Regions from separate parts of the Massilia sp. LjRoot122 genome, predicted to be linked through region 2. Evidence: predicted binding sites of a transcription regulator. Region 2 holds the regulator's gene; the other holds the start of a gene.
What was found. Region 2 encodes FNR, which switches genes on or off when oxygen is low (the NO sensors DNR and NnrR bind a similar motif). Its sites were predicted from a motif close to TTGATNNNNATCAA; they were not measured.
Positions count from the first base shown of each region.

Region 1 (6,479 bases), 1.2 Mb from region 2:
TGTCCTGCGCCACGCCGCCGTCGATGTGCACTACGATGGTTCTGTACATGGGAGGTCCTTTCAGGAAGGGTGAGGGAACATTCCCGGCAAATGTCGGCTGCTGCCCTGTCGACCGCGCACCATCCGTCACAACTGTAAGATGTCTGCGAGCAGAAGTCAGGATGAGATTTGATAGAGATCAAATGCAACAGCAATTTCGCGGCAATCTACGCAAGCCTCAGTCGGCACGTAACCTCTGGAGCAGGGCGGGATCGCTTCGGTAGATGTCGTCGGCGAACAGCGCGCGGCCCTGGCGGTCGGTCACGGCGGTCGCGTAGAACAGGATGACCGTCACCGGTTCGCCCAGCACGACCCGGCGGGTCGGCCCCGGCCGCATGGCTGCGGCCACGCGAGCGGCACTCCATTCCACGGGATCGGCCAGCACGAACTGCGCGAGCTCGGCGGGCCGTGCGACCCGGATACAGCCGTGGCTCAGGTCGCGTCGAGCGCGGCTGAACAGCTCTTTCGCGGACGTCGAATGCAGGTAGATGTTCATCGGATTCGGCATGGCGAACTTGACTTCGCCAAGCACGTTCATTGCCCCCGGCCGCTGCCTGACGCGGACCGCGCCCGAGCGGATCAGGGAGATCGTCTCGGCGCCGGCCGCCGGCAGCAACTGTCCCCCGGTCGACACCAGTTCCATGTCGTTTTGCCGCAGGTAGGCGGGGTTGCGCACCAGCTTGGGGACGATCTCGCCGACTTCGATGCTGCGCGGCACATTCCAGTAGGGATTGAACTCGAGATAGCGCATGGTTCCGATGAATAGGGGCGTGGGTGTCTTGGCAGCCTTGCCCACGATGACCCGCATTTCGAGGACCTGCGCCGCCGCTCGTTCCCGAGGGTCGAATGCCCACAGGCGATAGGCGGGCACGTTGACGGTGATCGTCCGCCCCGACAGTGGCGGCAGCCAGCGCAGGCGTTCCATGGTCAACGCGAGCTGTTCGGCGCGTCGACCGGGAGCGACCGACAGGGCGGCGATGGACGCGGCCCCCAGCATGCCGTCTTCGGCCAGGCCGTGTCGCGACTGGAAGCGCCGGACCGCGTCCGCCAGGACACTGCCATATATCCCGTCGTCCTCGATGGCGGCGTCCGGGGCAAGGTCGCCCAGCAGCTGCAAGCGCTGGTGGAGCAGGGCGGCGCCGGCATATGGAGCGCCTGCGACGATGCCCGCGGGTCCGGCCGGCGGCAGGACCGGCCACTGCGGCGCCAGCCTGGCGAGCTCGCGGTAACGCGCCAGCGTCTCCTTGACCCTCCGGTACAGTGGAAGGGCCGGTGCGGCGGCGTCGACGGCATGCGGCAGGCTCCCGCCATTGACGGCGCTGCGCAGGTGTTCGACCAGGTCAAGGCCTGCGGGTGCTTCCGCCTGGCGATAAGGGGAGCGGGTGCGGCCGGCATGCAGGTCGGACAAAAACTGCAGCATGGCGGTGCTGAGGTCCCGCTCGAATCCGCCGGCATCACCGCGCAAGCCATCCAGCCTGCGCGCCAGGGCGTCGGCGCCGTAGTGTCGGGGATCGAGGCCGTGCGCGGCGGCGTCGCCCAGAATCTGAAGCGCCAGCCGCGCCTGGGACTGGCCATCGTCCAGCCAGCGCGGGGGAGAACCGGACGCATACAGGCGCGCCGCCAGGACGCCGGCGTCGAGAGGGGCGGCGGCCGCAGGCATGCTGGCTGCCAGGAATAGCAGGAACGCGAGGCCATACTTGGCCGGAAGGGAAGATTGCATTGGTCGTGCTGCTGAAGTAATGCCTAGAGGATAAGGGCGTAAGACGAACAGCGTCTTTGACCTGAGTCAAAATGCTAACGAATAAATGTGCTAGGACGGATTCGCTGCATAAGCCGTGCTTGATCTGAGTCAAACAAATAATTGACTGATCGCTCCACACTGATCTCGGTATCGGATATCGCACCACTCGTTCCAAGGCTCCCATGTTTCACAAAATCCTTGTGCCCACCGACGGTTCAGCGCTGTCGGAAGCCGCCGCGGCCGCCGCGGTGGCGCTCGCGCGCGGCAGCGGCGCCGAGATTGTCGCGCTGTCGGTCGCTCAGCAGGGCGATCCGGCGCGTGAGCAGGTCGAAAATGGCGACTGGGCGGCGCAGCGGATCCGCGCGCTGAATGCGGCTGCGCAGCGCGCCGGGCGCGTGGCCCGGCTGGCGCAGGAGGCCGGCGTGCCGCACAGCCTGGTGACCACCATGGCTTCTTCCCAGCACGATGAAATCATCCGTGTCGCGCTCGAGCTGCATTGCGACCTGATTTTCCTGGCTGCGCATGGCCAGTGCGGGGTGACCAGGCTGATCGCCGCGCGTGTACCTCAGCTTGTGCTGGCTTACTCGCCCATTCCGGTGATCTTGTACCGGGGCGGCACGGTGCCTGCCTGATTCTCAACGCCGGCCGCCCGGCATTCTTGCGGAGGTTCATCATGTACAAGCGAATCCTGCTGCCGACCGACGGGTCGCAAGCATCCATGCGCGCGGTCCGGGCAGGCGTCGACTTTGCCAGGAGCGTGGGGGCCGAGGTAGTCGCCATGACGGCGACGCCCAAGTTTCACTCCTTTACTACCGATGCCGTCATGCTGGAGGAAACTCCGCAGCAATACGCACAGTCCAGCCGGGAGCGAGGACAAGCGCTGCTCGATGCCGTGGCAGTCGTCGCGCGCGAAGCCGGTGTGCCTTGCACTGTCGTACAGCTCGTCTCTGACGATCCCTATGAAGCCATCATCGCCACCGCACGCGAACAGACATGCGACCTGATCGTCATGGCTTCACATGGCCGCCGCGGCATCAAGGGGCTGTTGCTGGGCAGCGAAACCCAGAAAGTGCTGGTGCACAGCGCCATTCCAGTCATGGTGCATCGTTAACTGCCGGCTATTTGTCAGGACATCCCATCATGTACAAACGTATCCTGGTACCCACCGACGGCTCGCCCGTCTCCGCGCTGGCGGCCGATGCCGCGATCGAGATGGCCCGCTCCACCGGCGCCGAGATCGTGGCGTTGTCCATCGTGGTCCCCGAGGCCGTCCTGCCATCGATCGAGGGTGCGATGGTGTTCGACCCGGGCCAGCAGGTCAACGTGCTGGAGGAGCACGCCCATGGCTTCGTCGGCGCCATGGCCGAACGGGCCCGGCGCGGCGGTGTCGGATGCCGTCCCGTCACCCGGATCGATCCGGACCCCGCCAGGGCGATCGTCGAGGCCGCGCGCGAGTATGATTGCGACCTGATCGCCATGGGTTCACACGGACGTCGGGGGCTGAGCCGCTTGCTGGCCGGGAGCGTGACCCAGGCCGTGCTCGCCTACGCACCCGTCCCGGTCATGGTATTCCGGCCGGCGCTGCCTGGCGAGCAGGCGCAGGCGCTGGCGCGGGAATGCCCCAGCGCTGCGCCGGCCTGAGGCAGGGGCGGCATGCATCGCGCCAGGCACTGGTTTGCCATGTCCGCCGTCCCGGCCCAGGCGACGGCTAGCCCATGGCGCCGCATGCACGCCGCATGTGGGCGCCTGCTTGGGACGCTCGAGCCGGAGGAGGAACGCGAATTCGGCGTGGCGCTCGACCGCATGCTGTCGGCCATGCTTCCAACCCTCGGCCTCGTGTTCGGCATTGCGGTCGTGCTGTTCAGCGCCTGGGATTACTGGATCGCTCCCGAGTGGGCCGGCGCGACCGCGCTGCTCCGCCTGTCGCTCGTGCTGGTCGGCAGCCTCGGGTATGTCTCCTGGAGTACCCGGTTCCCGGTAGCGTGGCGCGGCGGCCTGGTCTACGTGACGCACACGGGAGCGATGATCCTCAGCTCGGCGGCGCTGCCGGATGGACTGGTGTTGGCCTTGCCGGCGATAACCGGCGTAATGTTTCCCCTCGCCTTGGTCGAGCCGCGCCTGCACCGGCTTTTCCTGATGGTCCTGTTGCCGTCTCTCCTGTTTACCATCCTTGGCGCCGCGGCGCTGCAGAAGCACGTCTTTATCGGCTGCCTGCTGGTCTACCTGGTATCGCTCGTACTCATGGCAGCCATGGCGGTGTCGCAGGGGCGATGGCGCCGTGCAGCCTTTCTCACCGAACGGGCCCTTGCATTTGCCGCCCATCACGATAGCCTCAGCGGTGTTCTGGCACGAGGCTACCTGATCGAACTGGCGAACCACGACGTGGCGCTGGCAAAGCGTTATGGACGGCCTCTGACCATCTGCATGATCGACATCGACCACTTCAAGCGGGTGAACGACACGTTTGGGCACCCCGCCGGCGATGCACTGCTGTGCGAGGTCAGCCGGGTGTGTGCGGCGCAGTTGCGGGCCAGCGATTACTTTGGACGGATCGGCGGTGAAGAGTTTGTCAGTGTCATGCCGGAAACCAACGAGGAGGATGCCTATGCCTGCGCCGAGCGGATGCGCCGCGCGGTTGCCGCCATCCGGCACGACACGCCGAATGGGACGATCGGGTGCACCATCAGCATTGGCATCGCGGCCCTGCACCAGGAACACGGGGAATTCGCTACCCTGCTGGCCGCGGCCGATGCCGCCTTGTACCAGGCCAAGTCACAGGGCCGCAACCGTACTGTGCTGGCGCCGCCTCAGGCTTTCTCCTGACTGCTGCCCGGCTCACCGGGCGCAGCCGATATCAATGCTTCCAGCTGTCCGGGGGCGAGCAATTCGATGTCGCGCTTGTCCAGGGCGATCCACCGCTCGTCACGGAAACGCCCCAGCAGGCGGCTGATGCTTTCGATCGTCAATCCCAGGTAGTTGCCCATGTCGGCGCGCGACATGCGCAGGCGGAACCGTCGTCCCGAATAGCCGCGCTCGGCGTAGCGTGCGGACAGGTCGAGCAGCAGGGTGGCGAGGCGTTCGGCTCCGCTCATGTCCGTATGCAGCAGTGCCGTCTGCTCGCGCACGATCTCGTGGCTCAAGGCGGAATGAAAGCGCTGCATCAAGGATGCGGAATGATGCAGCGTTTCCTGGAATCTGTTGTAAGGGATCTCGCATACTTCGCTGTCTTCGAGCGCAATCGCGGTCGAGGAGTGCCGCCCGGCGTAGATCGCGTCGAGCCCCATGAGATCGCCGGCCATGTAGAAAGCGGTGACATGCGGATGACCCCGGTGGTCGGGCCGCGATGACTTCAGGTGGCCGAAGCGGACCGCGTAGATCATGGCAAAGGAATCGTCCTTGCGGAACAGTACCTCGTCGCGGGCCAGGCGTCGCCGGTAGCCGATCAGTTTGTCGAGCCGAAGGATGTCGCGCGCATCGGTGCCCGATGGAAGACACAGGTCGCGCGCAACGCAGCGGGAACAGCTCGCTATCGAGGGCGGCGCGACCGGCGCGCAGGGTTCGGCATGGAACGTCATGTCGTTCATATGTCCTCCCATGTGCCAGGAGCGGCTCATGGGTCAGTATCGGGCAAAGCGGCTGATCCGGCAAGGCGGATGTGGCGCCGTGCGCCCGGCCTCTCCCCGCGTAAGGCCGGCGCATGAGGTTCGCGATCTATGTTTTTTGCTAATTTTTGATTTGGATCAAATGCACTTCAAGACAACAGGCTTGCTGTCGGCTTAGAGTTGGGCAAGCTCGCCTGCAAGCGGGCAAACCGGGGAGGGCAATGGTCAAGGATTCTTTGATGCCGGGCTTGCTTTGGAGTCTCGATGATGCCTGACGTTTCAGAAACCTCTTCGCATGGCCTGGACGGCGCCGAAGCCGCGCGGCGCCTGGCGCGGGACGGCCCCAACCGGCTGCCCGACGCCGGTGGCAGGCGCTGGCAGCGGATCGCCGCCGACGCCGCACGCGAGCCGATGTACCTGCTGCTGGCAGGCGCCGCCGTTCTCTACCTGTTGCTGGGCGAGCCGCGCGAGGGCGTGTTTTTGCTCGGCATGGTTGTCCTGATGCTCTGCATGACCCTGTTCCAGGAGGGACGCACCGAACGCGCGCTGCAAGCCCTGCGCGACCTGAGTTCGCCGACCGCGCTGGTATGGCGCGACGGCAGGGCACAACGCCTTCCGGCTGGCGACCTGGTCGAAGGGGACCTGATCGAACTGTGCGAGGGTGACCGCGTACCTGCCGATGCGCTGCTGCTGGAGGCGGCCGGCCTGATGGTGGACGAATCCCTGTTGACGGGTGAATCCGTCCCCGTCGGCAAGCTGGCATCGCCGCAAGGAAGTGAGCCGGCGGCCCCGGGTGGCGCCGACCAACCATGGGCGTACTCCGGCACGCTGGTCGTGCAGGGCCACGGACTGGCGCGGGTCAGCGCCACCGGTGCGCGCAGCGAGATCGGGCGTATCGGCGCGGCGCTTGGCGCAATTGCCGCGCCGCCCGGGCGCCTGCAGCGCGAAACCGCGCGGCTGGCACGCCGCTTTGCGCTGCTGGGCGGGGCGGTGAGCGCCTTGCTGGTCGGGCTGCTGCTGGTCAGGGGCAGCGAGCTCGTGCAGGCGCTGCTTGCCGGTATCGCCTTGTCGATGTCGATGCTGCCCGAAGAGTTCCC
Region 1 covers NZ_CAXUPB020000001.1:3,423,326-3,429,804, reverse strand. The annotation lists gene ACSQ25_RS14920 (universal stress protein) at 1-49, opposite strand, end outside; gene ACSQ25_RS14915 (L,D-transpeptidase family protein) at 218-1,759, opposite strand; gene ACSQ25_RS14910 (universal stress protein) at 1,963-2,412, shown strand; gene ACSQ25_RS14905 (universal stress protein) at 2,454-2,891, shown strand; gene ACSQ25_RS14900 (universal stress protein) at 2,921-3,421, shown strand; gene ACSQ25_RS14895 (GGDEF domain-containing protein) at 3,506-4,603, shown strand; gene ACSQ25_RS14890 (helix-turn-helix domain-containing protein) at 4,588-5,364, opposite strand; gene ACSQ25_RS14885 (cation-translocating P-type ATPase) at 5,647-6,479, shown strand, end outside.
Region 1: the regulator FNR is predicted to act here: its motif matches at 1,879-1,892, upstream of ACSQ25_RS14910 (universal stress protein).

Region 2 (9,226 bases):
CGATCTCGTTGATGGCCTGGTCCCAGGAGATGCGCTGGTATTTGCCGCCCACCAGCTTCATCGGGTAGCGCAGGCGATGCTCGCCGAAGGCGTGCTCGCGTACCGAGGCGCCCTTGGCGCAGTGCGCGCCCATATTAATAGGCGAATCGAAGGCGGCTTCCTGGCGCACCCAGACGCCGTTGGCCACCACCGCGTCCACCGAGCAGCCGACCGAGCAGTGGCTGCAGATGGTGCGCTTGATCTCGGTGGGCACCGGGGCGCCAGGTGCCTGGTCGGCCTTGGCCGGTTCGATCACGTTCAGCGGCAGCTGCCGGGCCAGGGCGCCGGCGCCGGCGGCGACGCCCGCGCCGACCAGGAAGCGGCGCCGCTTGAGTCCGCTGTCGCGGACCGACTTGACTAGGGACATGCTGACTCTCCCGTTATGCTCACCAGTAGGCGGCGGTCTCGTAGTAACGACGGATATGCTCGGTTTCGTGGTAGCCGCGCTTGACCTGCGGCGCCGCCACCGGTGCCGCAGGTGGCGCTTCGGTGGCGCCGGCGCTGCCGGCCACCACCGCCAGCGCGCCCAGCGGCGCGGCTTTCAGGAAGCTGCGCCGGGCAGGGTCCGGCCCCGCGGCCGGCTTGCCGTCCTGTCGCTCTTCCTGTACTTGCGGATGCTGTTCCATGCCTGTGCCTCGTCTTGGTTGACTGTGAAACTAAGCGGGTGAATCGGTGAGCGCCTCCCCTACCACGAAGGCTTCCGCTTCGATGGCGAGAAAGGCGTCGGCCAGCCGGACGACCAGCCGGTAGTAATTCGCGCCTTCGGCGGAGGCGATGTCGGCCAGGCAGCGCTCGTACCAGGGGGCGATGTGAACCTCGAAGAAGGCCTGCTGGACCGCCAGCGGCTGGCGCGGAATCGTGCCTGACTGCGCCGGAGCGCCGGCAATCAGCACGCGCATGGTCTCGCACAGGGCGCCCAGGTGGTCTTCGAACTCGCCGACGCCGCGCACGCGGCCGATGCCGAAGCGCGCCAGGTCGGCGCGCAGCTCGGCCAGCGGGGTGTCGTTCAGGTAGCCGGACAGGTAGCGCGAGCCGTAGGGGTTGACCGGCGGGGTGCCGACGCTGATGAAGATCGCATCGAATTCCTCGGCCACCGCGTCCGGGTCCATGACGCCGGAGGCCAGGGTCAGGGCTTCCCAGGCCTGTTCCAGCGCCGGGTTGCCGCCTTCGGACAGGATCGGATCGGCGTGGGCCAGCGCGTCCAGCAGCGCGCCATCGGGCGCCGCCAGCAGCAGGCGCGACAGCAACGCATACAGGTCGGCGCGCGCCTGGTCCTCGCCGGACAGCGGCAGGGGCACGTTCACGTGCGTGGCGGGGTCGGTGGGACGGTCGATCTGCGGCGCGTCGGTGAAGGACACGGTGCTGTACTCCTGTTAGCAAAGGGTCACTACCAGTGTAGTCCTCCCTTGCAGCAGGCCGCGCACGGTTGACGACCGTGCGTTTTTTGGAAAACCGTCAGCGCATTCCCAGTGCGTGCATGAGGGTGCGGATCACGTAGGCCACCCCCGCCAATGTAAACACGCCGCCGAGCCAAAGGGCGGCCAGCCAGCCGAAGCGCCGCATCCATTCGCGTCGGGTCGCCATGTCAGTGATACCCCGCGTCGGCCTTGACCTTGCCCCGGAAAACCCAGTACGACCAGCCCGTATACATCAGGATGATGGGCAGGATGAACAGGGTGCCGACCAGTGCGAAGCCCTGGCTGCTCGGGGGCGAAGCCGCCTCCCAGATGGTGATCGCGGGCGGCACGATGTGCGGCCAGATGCTGATCGCCATGCCGCTGTAGCCGAGGAAGATCAGGGCCAGCGCCGCCACGAAGGGGACCCGGTGCGGGTCGCGTGTAAGCGAGCGCAGCAGGAGCACGATGAAGACCAGCACCAGCACCGGCACCGGCGCCAGGAACAGGATGTTCGGGAAACTGAACCAGCGCTCGGCCACCGCCGGGTCGCGCCACGGGGTCCAGATGCTGACGATGACGATCGCCGCCAGCAGCATCAGGGCGAAGGGGCGCGTCACCTGCACCATGCGCGCCTGCAGCTCGCCCTCGGTCTTCATCACCAGCCAGGTGGCACCCAGCAGGGTGTAGGCGATCATCACCCCGACGCCGGCCAGCAGCGGGAAGGGGGCGATCCAGTCGAGCGGTCCGCCGGCATAGCTGCGTCCCGAGACCGCGATGCCGTCCAGGAAGGCGCCCAGCGAGACGCCCTGGAAGAAGGACGCCACCACCGAGCCGCCGATGAAGGCCTTGTCCCACAGGTGGCGTTCGTGTTCCTTGGCCTTGAAGCGGAATTCGAAGGCCACGCCGCGGAACACCAGGCCGACCAGCATGAAGATCAGCGGCAAATAAAGCCCCGACAGGATGATCGAATAGGCCACCGGGAATGCCGCCAGCAGCCCTTCCCCGCCCAGCACCAGCCAGGTCTCGTTGCCGTCCCAGACCGGCGCCACCGTGTTCATCATGGTGTCGCGGTCGCGCTTTTTCGGCGTGAAGGGGAACAGCAGGCCGATGCCCAGGTCGAAGCCGTCCAGCAGCACGTACATGAAGACGGAGAAGAAGATGATGATCGCCCAGATGACGGTGGTATCAATGCCCATGATCGCTGTCCTCCTTGTTCCCGCCGAGGCGATCCGGCCTTGCCTCGCCTTCGTCGTCGTCGTTCTGCACGTCCGCGGCCGACAGCGGCCGGCTCGGCGTCCGGTCTTCGCCAGGCCCGCCCTGGGCCGGGGTGTGCAGCTCGAAGCGCTGCGGCCCCTTGCGGATCATGCGCAGCAGGTAGACGGTCCCGGTGCCGAACACGAAGAAGTAGGCGACCACGAACAGCACCAGGGTCAGGGCCAGCGAGGCGGCGCCGTGCGGCGAGACCGCGTCGGCGGTGCGCAGCACCCCGTAGACCACCCAGGGCTGGCGCCCGACCTCGGTGGTGGTCCAGCCCGCCAGGATGGCAATCAGGCCCGCCGGCCCCATCCACAATGCGAAGCGCAGGAAGGGGCGGCTATGCCACAAGCGCGCCTCCCCTCCCCGTTTGCGCCGCAGCCACAGGCTCCAGGCGCCCAGCGCGATCATGAGCAGGCCCAGGCCCACCATCAGGCGGAAGCTCCAGAACACGATCAGCGAATTGGGCCGGTCTTCGCGCGGAAAGTCCTTCAGCCCCGGGAACTGCCCGTTCCAGCTGTGGGTCAGGATCAGGCTGCCCAGGTGCGGGATGCCGACCGCATACTTCGTCTTTTCCTCTTCCATGTCCGGCACGCCGAACAGCAGCAGCGGGATCGCCTTGTCGCCCTCGTTCTGCCAATGCCCTTCCATCGCCGCCAGCTTGGCCGGCTGGTGCTTCAGGGTATTCAGGCCGTGGAAGTCGCCCACCACCGCCTGGATCGGCGCGACCAGCAGGATCATCCACATCGCCATCGACAGCATCTTGCGCACCGCCGGGTTGTCGCGCCCGCGCAGCAGCTGCCAGGCCCCCGAGGCGCCGACGATCAGCGCCGTGGTGAGGTAGGCGGCGATCACCATGTGCAGCAGGCGGTAGGGAAAGGAGGGGTTGAACACGATCGCCAGCCAGTCGGCCGGCACCATGCGTCCGCCTTCGATGGCATAGCCCTGCGGGGTCTGCATCCAGCTGTTGGCGGCCAGGATCCAGGTGGCCGAGATCAGGGTGCCGACCGCCACCGCGCAGGTGGAGGCGAAGTGCAGGCCCGGACCGACGCGGGTCCAGCCGAACAGCATCACGCCCAGGAAACCGGCCTCGAGGAAGAAGGCGGTCAGCACCTCGTAGGACAGGATCGGCCCCATGATGCTGCCGGCGAATTCGGACAGGTAGCTCCAGTTGGTGCCGATCTGGTAGGCCATCACGATGCCGGACACCACCCCCATGCCGAAGGTGACGGCGAAGATCTTGAGCCAGTAGTGGTAGAGGTCGACGTAGACCTGGCGCTTGGTCCGCAGCCAGCACAGCTCGAGGACGGCCAGGTAGCTTGCCATGCCGATTGTGATTGCCGGAAACAAGATGTGGAAGGACATCGTGAACGCGAATTGCACGCGCGCCAGATCCAAAGCGGACAAACCGAACATGCGGCCTCCTTTTGCTCGTCGACCTCCGTTGTGGTGTCCAGAATCTAGCATGCGGCGTGGGTGCGCACGCTTGGCGGTGTCGAATTGATACGCGATGCGGTCTTTCCAGCTCGAACGTTTCTCTCCGTCAGAAAACCAGAGGTCACTGATCCATATTAATGACGTGTCAGATCGGTCCAGCCGGCCCGAACCACTCGTCTATATTGGCTGACGATTCGCCCCCCCCGATCATCCATCCCTGAGCACACGAGGAGAACGACATGGCACCAAATGACCGTCTTGACCCCGAGGCCCTGGTCCTCGACCGGCCCCGTACCCCGGACCAGCCTGCCGGTTCCTCGGACCTCCGCGGCCCCTGGGCCGAAGCCGAGGCCCAGGTCGAGGAAGGCGGGCTGCAGCCCGCCCTGAGCGGAACGGGTTTCACCTACCGGCACGACTGGGGGGCGCGGCGCGGCGAATGGCTGCTGCGGCTCAACTGGAATGCCATCCAGCCCGGTTCGCGGGTGTTCGTGGCGATCGGCGAAGGCGTGCCGGGCGGGCCGCCGGCCGGCAAGTTCATCGGTGCGGCGCGCTACACGGTGCACAACGTGGCCCCGCGCTGGAACGGCGTCGACGTCTGGATCAACATCGAGTGGAGCTCGGACATCTCGCTCTACGTCGACTACCTGATCGTCAACCCGCCCGTGGCGCCCCCGGCCCCGCGCACGGTCGCGGTCACGGTGCACCGCCACAGCAGCGTTGCCCTGAGCGAAGCCGACGCCGACCGGATCCTGGCCGACATGGGCACGATCCTCCAGAACGACGACACCGGACCGGACGTCGCGACCCCGGTCCGCTTCGTGCGCAACGGCGAGGTCAGGGTGCTGCCGGCGACGGTCCCGGGAACCATCCAGACCTCGGCCGACCTCACCGCGCTGCTGAGCGCGGGCAGCGGGATCAAGATCGTGCAGGCGATCCGCTGGTGCGGTGGCCCCGGCGACAGCATCATCGGCTGCGCCCCGGTCGGCAGCGCCTCGGTCAACGTGGCAGCGGTGCGCTTCACCGCCAACCAGGAAGGCCTCATCTGGGTGCACGAATACGGCCACAACTGCGGCCTCGGCCACCGCACCGACGACCCGCGCGCGGTCATGTACCCGTCCGTCGGCACCGACCACAATGTGGTCAATGCCGCGGAGTCGGCAGCCTACCTGGCGGGCCCGCTCACCATCACCGACAATGTCATGCCCGCCGGCGGCTGCTCCTGCGGCGCGGGCGGCCTGCAGCTACCCGCCGACGTGCGCGACTTCGTGTCCCGGCACTGGGTCGAGGGCGTGCCCTGGGAGCTGGCCTCGCAATACGGCGAGAAGGACGCCCGCCTGCTGCTGGACTGGCTGGTGCAGGAACCCCAACAGCACGAGGAGTTCCTGACCCAGATCGTGGCCACCCTCGGCTACATCGGCAGCGAGATCGCGGTCCAGCCGCTGATCGACTTCGTCCAGGGACCCGGCACTGGCCGGGCGGTATTCAATGCGAAGAACACCGCCCTGCTCCGGCTGGGTGACCTGGCCAACCGCTCCGGCAGCCAGGCCGCGCTCGACTTCCTGGTGCGGGTCGCGGGCGACATGGGCCTGGCCCGCGCGCTGGCGGCACCCCAGGCATCCGCCGAGGCGGCCGAGGCGGCCAAGGGCCGGGACGTGGTGGCGCCGACCCTCGACACCCTGGCGGCCGAGCTGGCCGTGGCCGCGACCTTCGGGCTGGCGCTGGCCGGCACGGCGCAGTCGCAGCAGACCGTCGAAGCGCTCAGGGGGGATGCCGACGCCTTCGCCACCGTGAACCAGGCGGCGCTGGAGGCGGCCGGGATCGCCTCGACGGTGCGCGCCAAGGGCCGGCACGCGTACTACAAGATGAAGGCGGAACACCGGCATCAGCTGTAATCGACCTGCCCTCTGGAAAATGAAAACCGGGATGCAGACCAGCCGTCTATAATGGCTGCGTCAGCATTTCGGTTTTTTTTCGCCATGAACCAACCCATGTCGCTTCCGGGCGAAGCGCCGGTCAGCATCCAGGCCCTCAAGACCAGCTGCGGCGCCTGCAGCATGCACCAGCTGTGCCTGCCGATGGGGCTCGAGGATGCCGACATCAACCGCCTCGACCAGATCATCGGCCGCCGCCGCCGCCTCGCGCGCGACGAGCGCCTGTACGCCATGGGCGAGCCCTTCCGCAACCTGTACGCGGTGCGCTTCGGGCATTTCAAGACCTACCAGGTGAACGCGGCCGGAGAAGCCCAGATCACGGGTTTCCAGATGGCCGGCGAACTGCTGGGCATGGACGCGATCAGCGGTACCCACCATTGCGACGCCGTGGCGCTCGAGGACAGCGAGGTCTGCGAGATCCCCTTCACGCGCCTGGAAGAGCTGTTCGGCCAGGTGCCGGCCCTGCTGCGCCACTTCCACCGCATCATGAGCCAGGAAATCACGCGCGAGCAGAACGTCATGCTGCTGCTCGGCAATATGCGGGCGGAGCAGCGCTTCGCGGTGTTCCTGGTCAACCTGTCGGCCCGTTATGCCGCACGCGGCTATTCGCCGAACAGTTTCCAGCTGCGCATGTCGCGCGAAGACATCGGCAACTACCTCGGCCTGACCATCGAAAGCATCAGCCGCCTGCTGTCGCGCTTCAAGAAGCAGGGCTGGCTGCAGGTCGACAAGCGCGAAGTCACCCTGCTCGACCCGGTCAAGCTCAAGGCGCTGGCGGCCGGTACCGACGTCTGCAGCCCGATGGGCTAGTGTTGCCGAGATGGCCGCGCCCCTGCTCGACCTGCACCTGCGCAGCTATGGCGAGACGCGCTTCTCGGACCGCCATGCCTACGCCCAGCTGGTGCTGCCCGTCAGCGGCGAGGTCGCGCTCGAGATCGAAGGACGCCAGGGACGGCTCGATCCGCTGCATGCCGCGCTGGTGGCGCCCGGCGCCTGGCATTCGCAGTGCAGCCCCGTCGCCAACCAATCCCTGATCCTCGACGTGGGCGCGGCCAGCTTCGAACAGGGACCGTGGCAGCGGCTGCTGGAGCGCCCCTTCACCGCCATCGGTCCCGCTGCCCGCAAGCTGGTCGAATTCATGGGCATCATGGCCGCCACCCAGCCGCCTGCCCCATCGGTGCTGCAGGGCTGGACGCCGCTGCTGCTCGACACCCTCACGCTGGGAACACCGCGGCCGGCATCGCGCCTGGCCGCCCTGCTCGCCCGCATCGAGGCCGAACCCGGCCTACCCTGGACCACCGAGGAGATGGCGCGCACGGTGGGCGTCAGCACCAGCCGCCTGCACGCCCTGTTCCGCCTCGAACACGACACCACGCCCCATGACTGGCTGCTGGCCTGCCGGCTGCGGCGCGCCTGCGAGTGGCTGGCCGGTACCGGGCAAGCAGTGGCCGCGATCGCGCTGGCCGCCGGGTTCTCGGAGCAGAGCGCCCTGACCCGCGCGATGCGCCGGGCGATGGACACCACGCCGGCCGCCTATCGGCGCCGACATCGAGAGAACCCGTCAAAACCGCAGTAGCGACGGTCAAGAAACGCGCAGAGGCTCCATCGACAATCTCCGTTCAAAGGAGATCACTCGATGTTTACGCAGATTCAAACCAGCTCCGGCAGTTCGCAACTCGGCATCGGCGCCGGCATCGCCGCCGGCGCCTTCTGGGGCCTGGTCTTCCTCGCGCCCGTGTTGACGCCCGGCTTTTCGCCCCTGCAGCTGTCGGCCGGCCGCTACCTCGCCTACGGCATCGTCGCTGCGGTTCTGATCGCACCCGCCTGGAGGCGCCTCAGGCGCAGCCTGGGCTGGCGCGACTGGCGCGGCCTGGCCTGGCTCAGCCTGACCGGCAACATCGTGTATTACCTGTTCCTGGCCCAGGCCGTGCAATCGGGCGGGGTGGCCATGACCTCGATCGTGATCGGCCTGCTGCCGCTCACCGTCACGCTGGCGGGCATGCGCGAACACGGCGCGCTGCCGCTGCGGCGCCTGGCGCCCTCCCTGGTGCTGGGCGGCGCCGGGCTGGCCTGCATCAGCCGGGATTCCCTGGCCTCGGTGGAAGGCGGATCCGTGCTCGGCCTGCTGTGCGCGATCGGCGCCCTGCTGTCCTGGACCATCTATGCGGTCGTCAACCGGCGCTGGCTGGCGCGGCTCGAGGGCATCTCGGGACAGGAATGGAGCCTGCTGGTGGGCGTCATGACCGGCGCCCAGGCGCTGCTGCTGGTGCTGCCCGCCTTGCAAGCGAATGGCGCATCGCATACCACAAGCGAATGGCTGCAATTCCTCGGCGTCGTGACGGCGGTGGCGATCTTCTGCTCCGTCGTCGGCAACGCGCTGTGGAACTTCGCCAGCCGCGCGCTGCCGATGGCGCTGATGGGACAGATGATCGTTTTCGAAACCGTGTTCGCCTCGCTATATGGTTTCCTGTGGGAGGGGCGCTGGCCGAACGGCCTCGAGGCCGCCGCGCTGGCGCTGCTGGTCGCCGGCGTCGTCTCCTGCGCCGCCGCTCACCGGAAGTAAGGGGCCGGCCCGGCGCGCCAGGTGGGCGGTCCAGGCCCCGATGAAGTCGGCGCGCAGGCGCAGGAATTCCCCGATGTCGGCGAACTTCGGGTGCTTCTGGCGTACCAGGTAGGCGGTGACGATCACCTCGCGCCCCGGGACGAAGAAATGGATCTGGCTGATGGTGGCGCTGGTCAGGCCGATCACGTTCTCGGTATAGGCCACGACTTCGATGCCGTCCCGGCTGAGCTGCTCGAATTCGATTGGCTCCTTCCCGGCCGGCAGCAGCTGCCCGACTTTCGCGCGGATCTCCGGATGGGCGGCGAGGTGGGCGGCGACGCGCTCCTTCTTGCGCCGGAACTCGTGGCTGATCGCGTCGATGACGAGCTGCCTGTCCTGCGCATACATGCCCGGCATGCTCTGCTCGATCTTCACGTTGGCGAAATCGTCGGTGCCGGGATAGGCGTAGATCGCCGTCACGCCGGCCTGCACGCTCACTTTCTCGCGGCGGACGGGCGTCAGGGTGTCGTTCGAATGGAAGTCGACCATGCGCCAGGGCTCGCAGCCCTCGCAGCGCCTGCGCAGCTGCACCAGCTGCAGGCCGGCCCCGAGGCTGGGCGGCACCA
Region 2 covers NZ_CAXUPB020000001.1:2,208,670-2,217,895, reverse strand. The annotation lists gene ACSQ25_RS09775 (formate dehydrogenase subunit alpha) at 1-406, opposite strand, end outside; gene ACSQ25_RS09770 (formate dehydrogenase) at 426-665, opposite strand; gene ACSQ25_RS09765 (TorD/DmsD family molecular chaperone) at 696-1,397, opposite strand; gene ACSQ25_RS09760 (DUF2474 family protein) at 1,495-1,623, opposite strand; gene cydB (cytochrome d ubiquinol oxidase subunit II) at 1,625-2,632, opposite strand; gene ACSQ25_RS09750 (cytochrome ubiquinol oxidase subunit I) at 2,622-4,106, opposite strand; gene ACSQ25_RS09745 (hypothetical protein) at 4,367-6,019, shown strand; gene fnr (fumarate/nitrate reduction transcriptional regulator Fnr) at 6,116-6,868, shown strand; gene ACSQ25_RS09735 (helix-turn-helix domain-containing protein) at 6,879-7,634, shown strand; gene ACSQ25_RS09730 (DMT family transporter) at 7,695-8,621, shown strand; gene ACSQ25_RS09725 (hypothetical protein) at 8,514-9,226, opposite strand, start outside.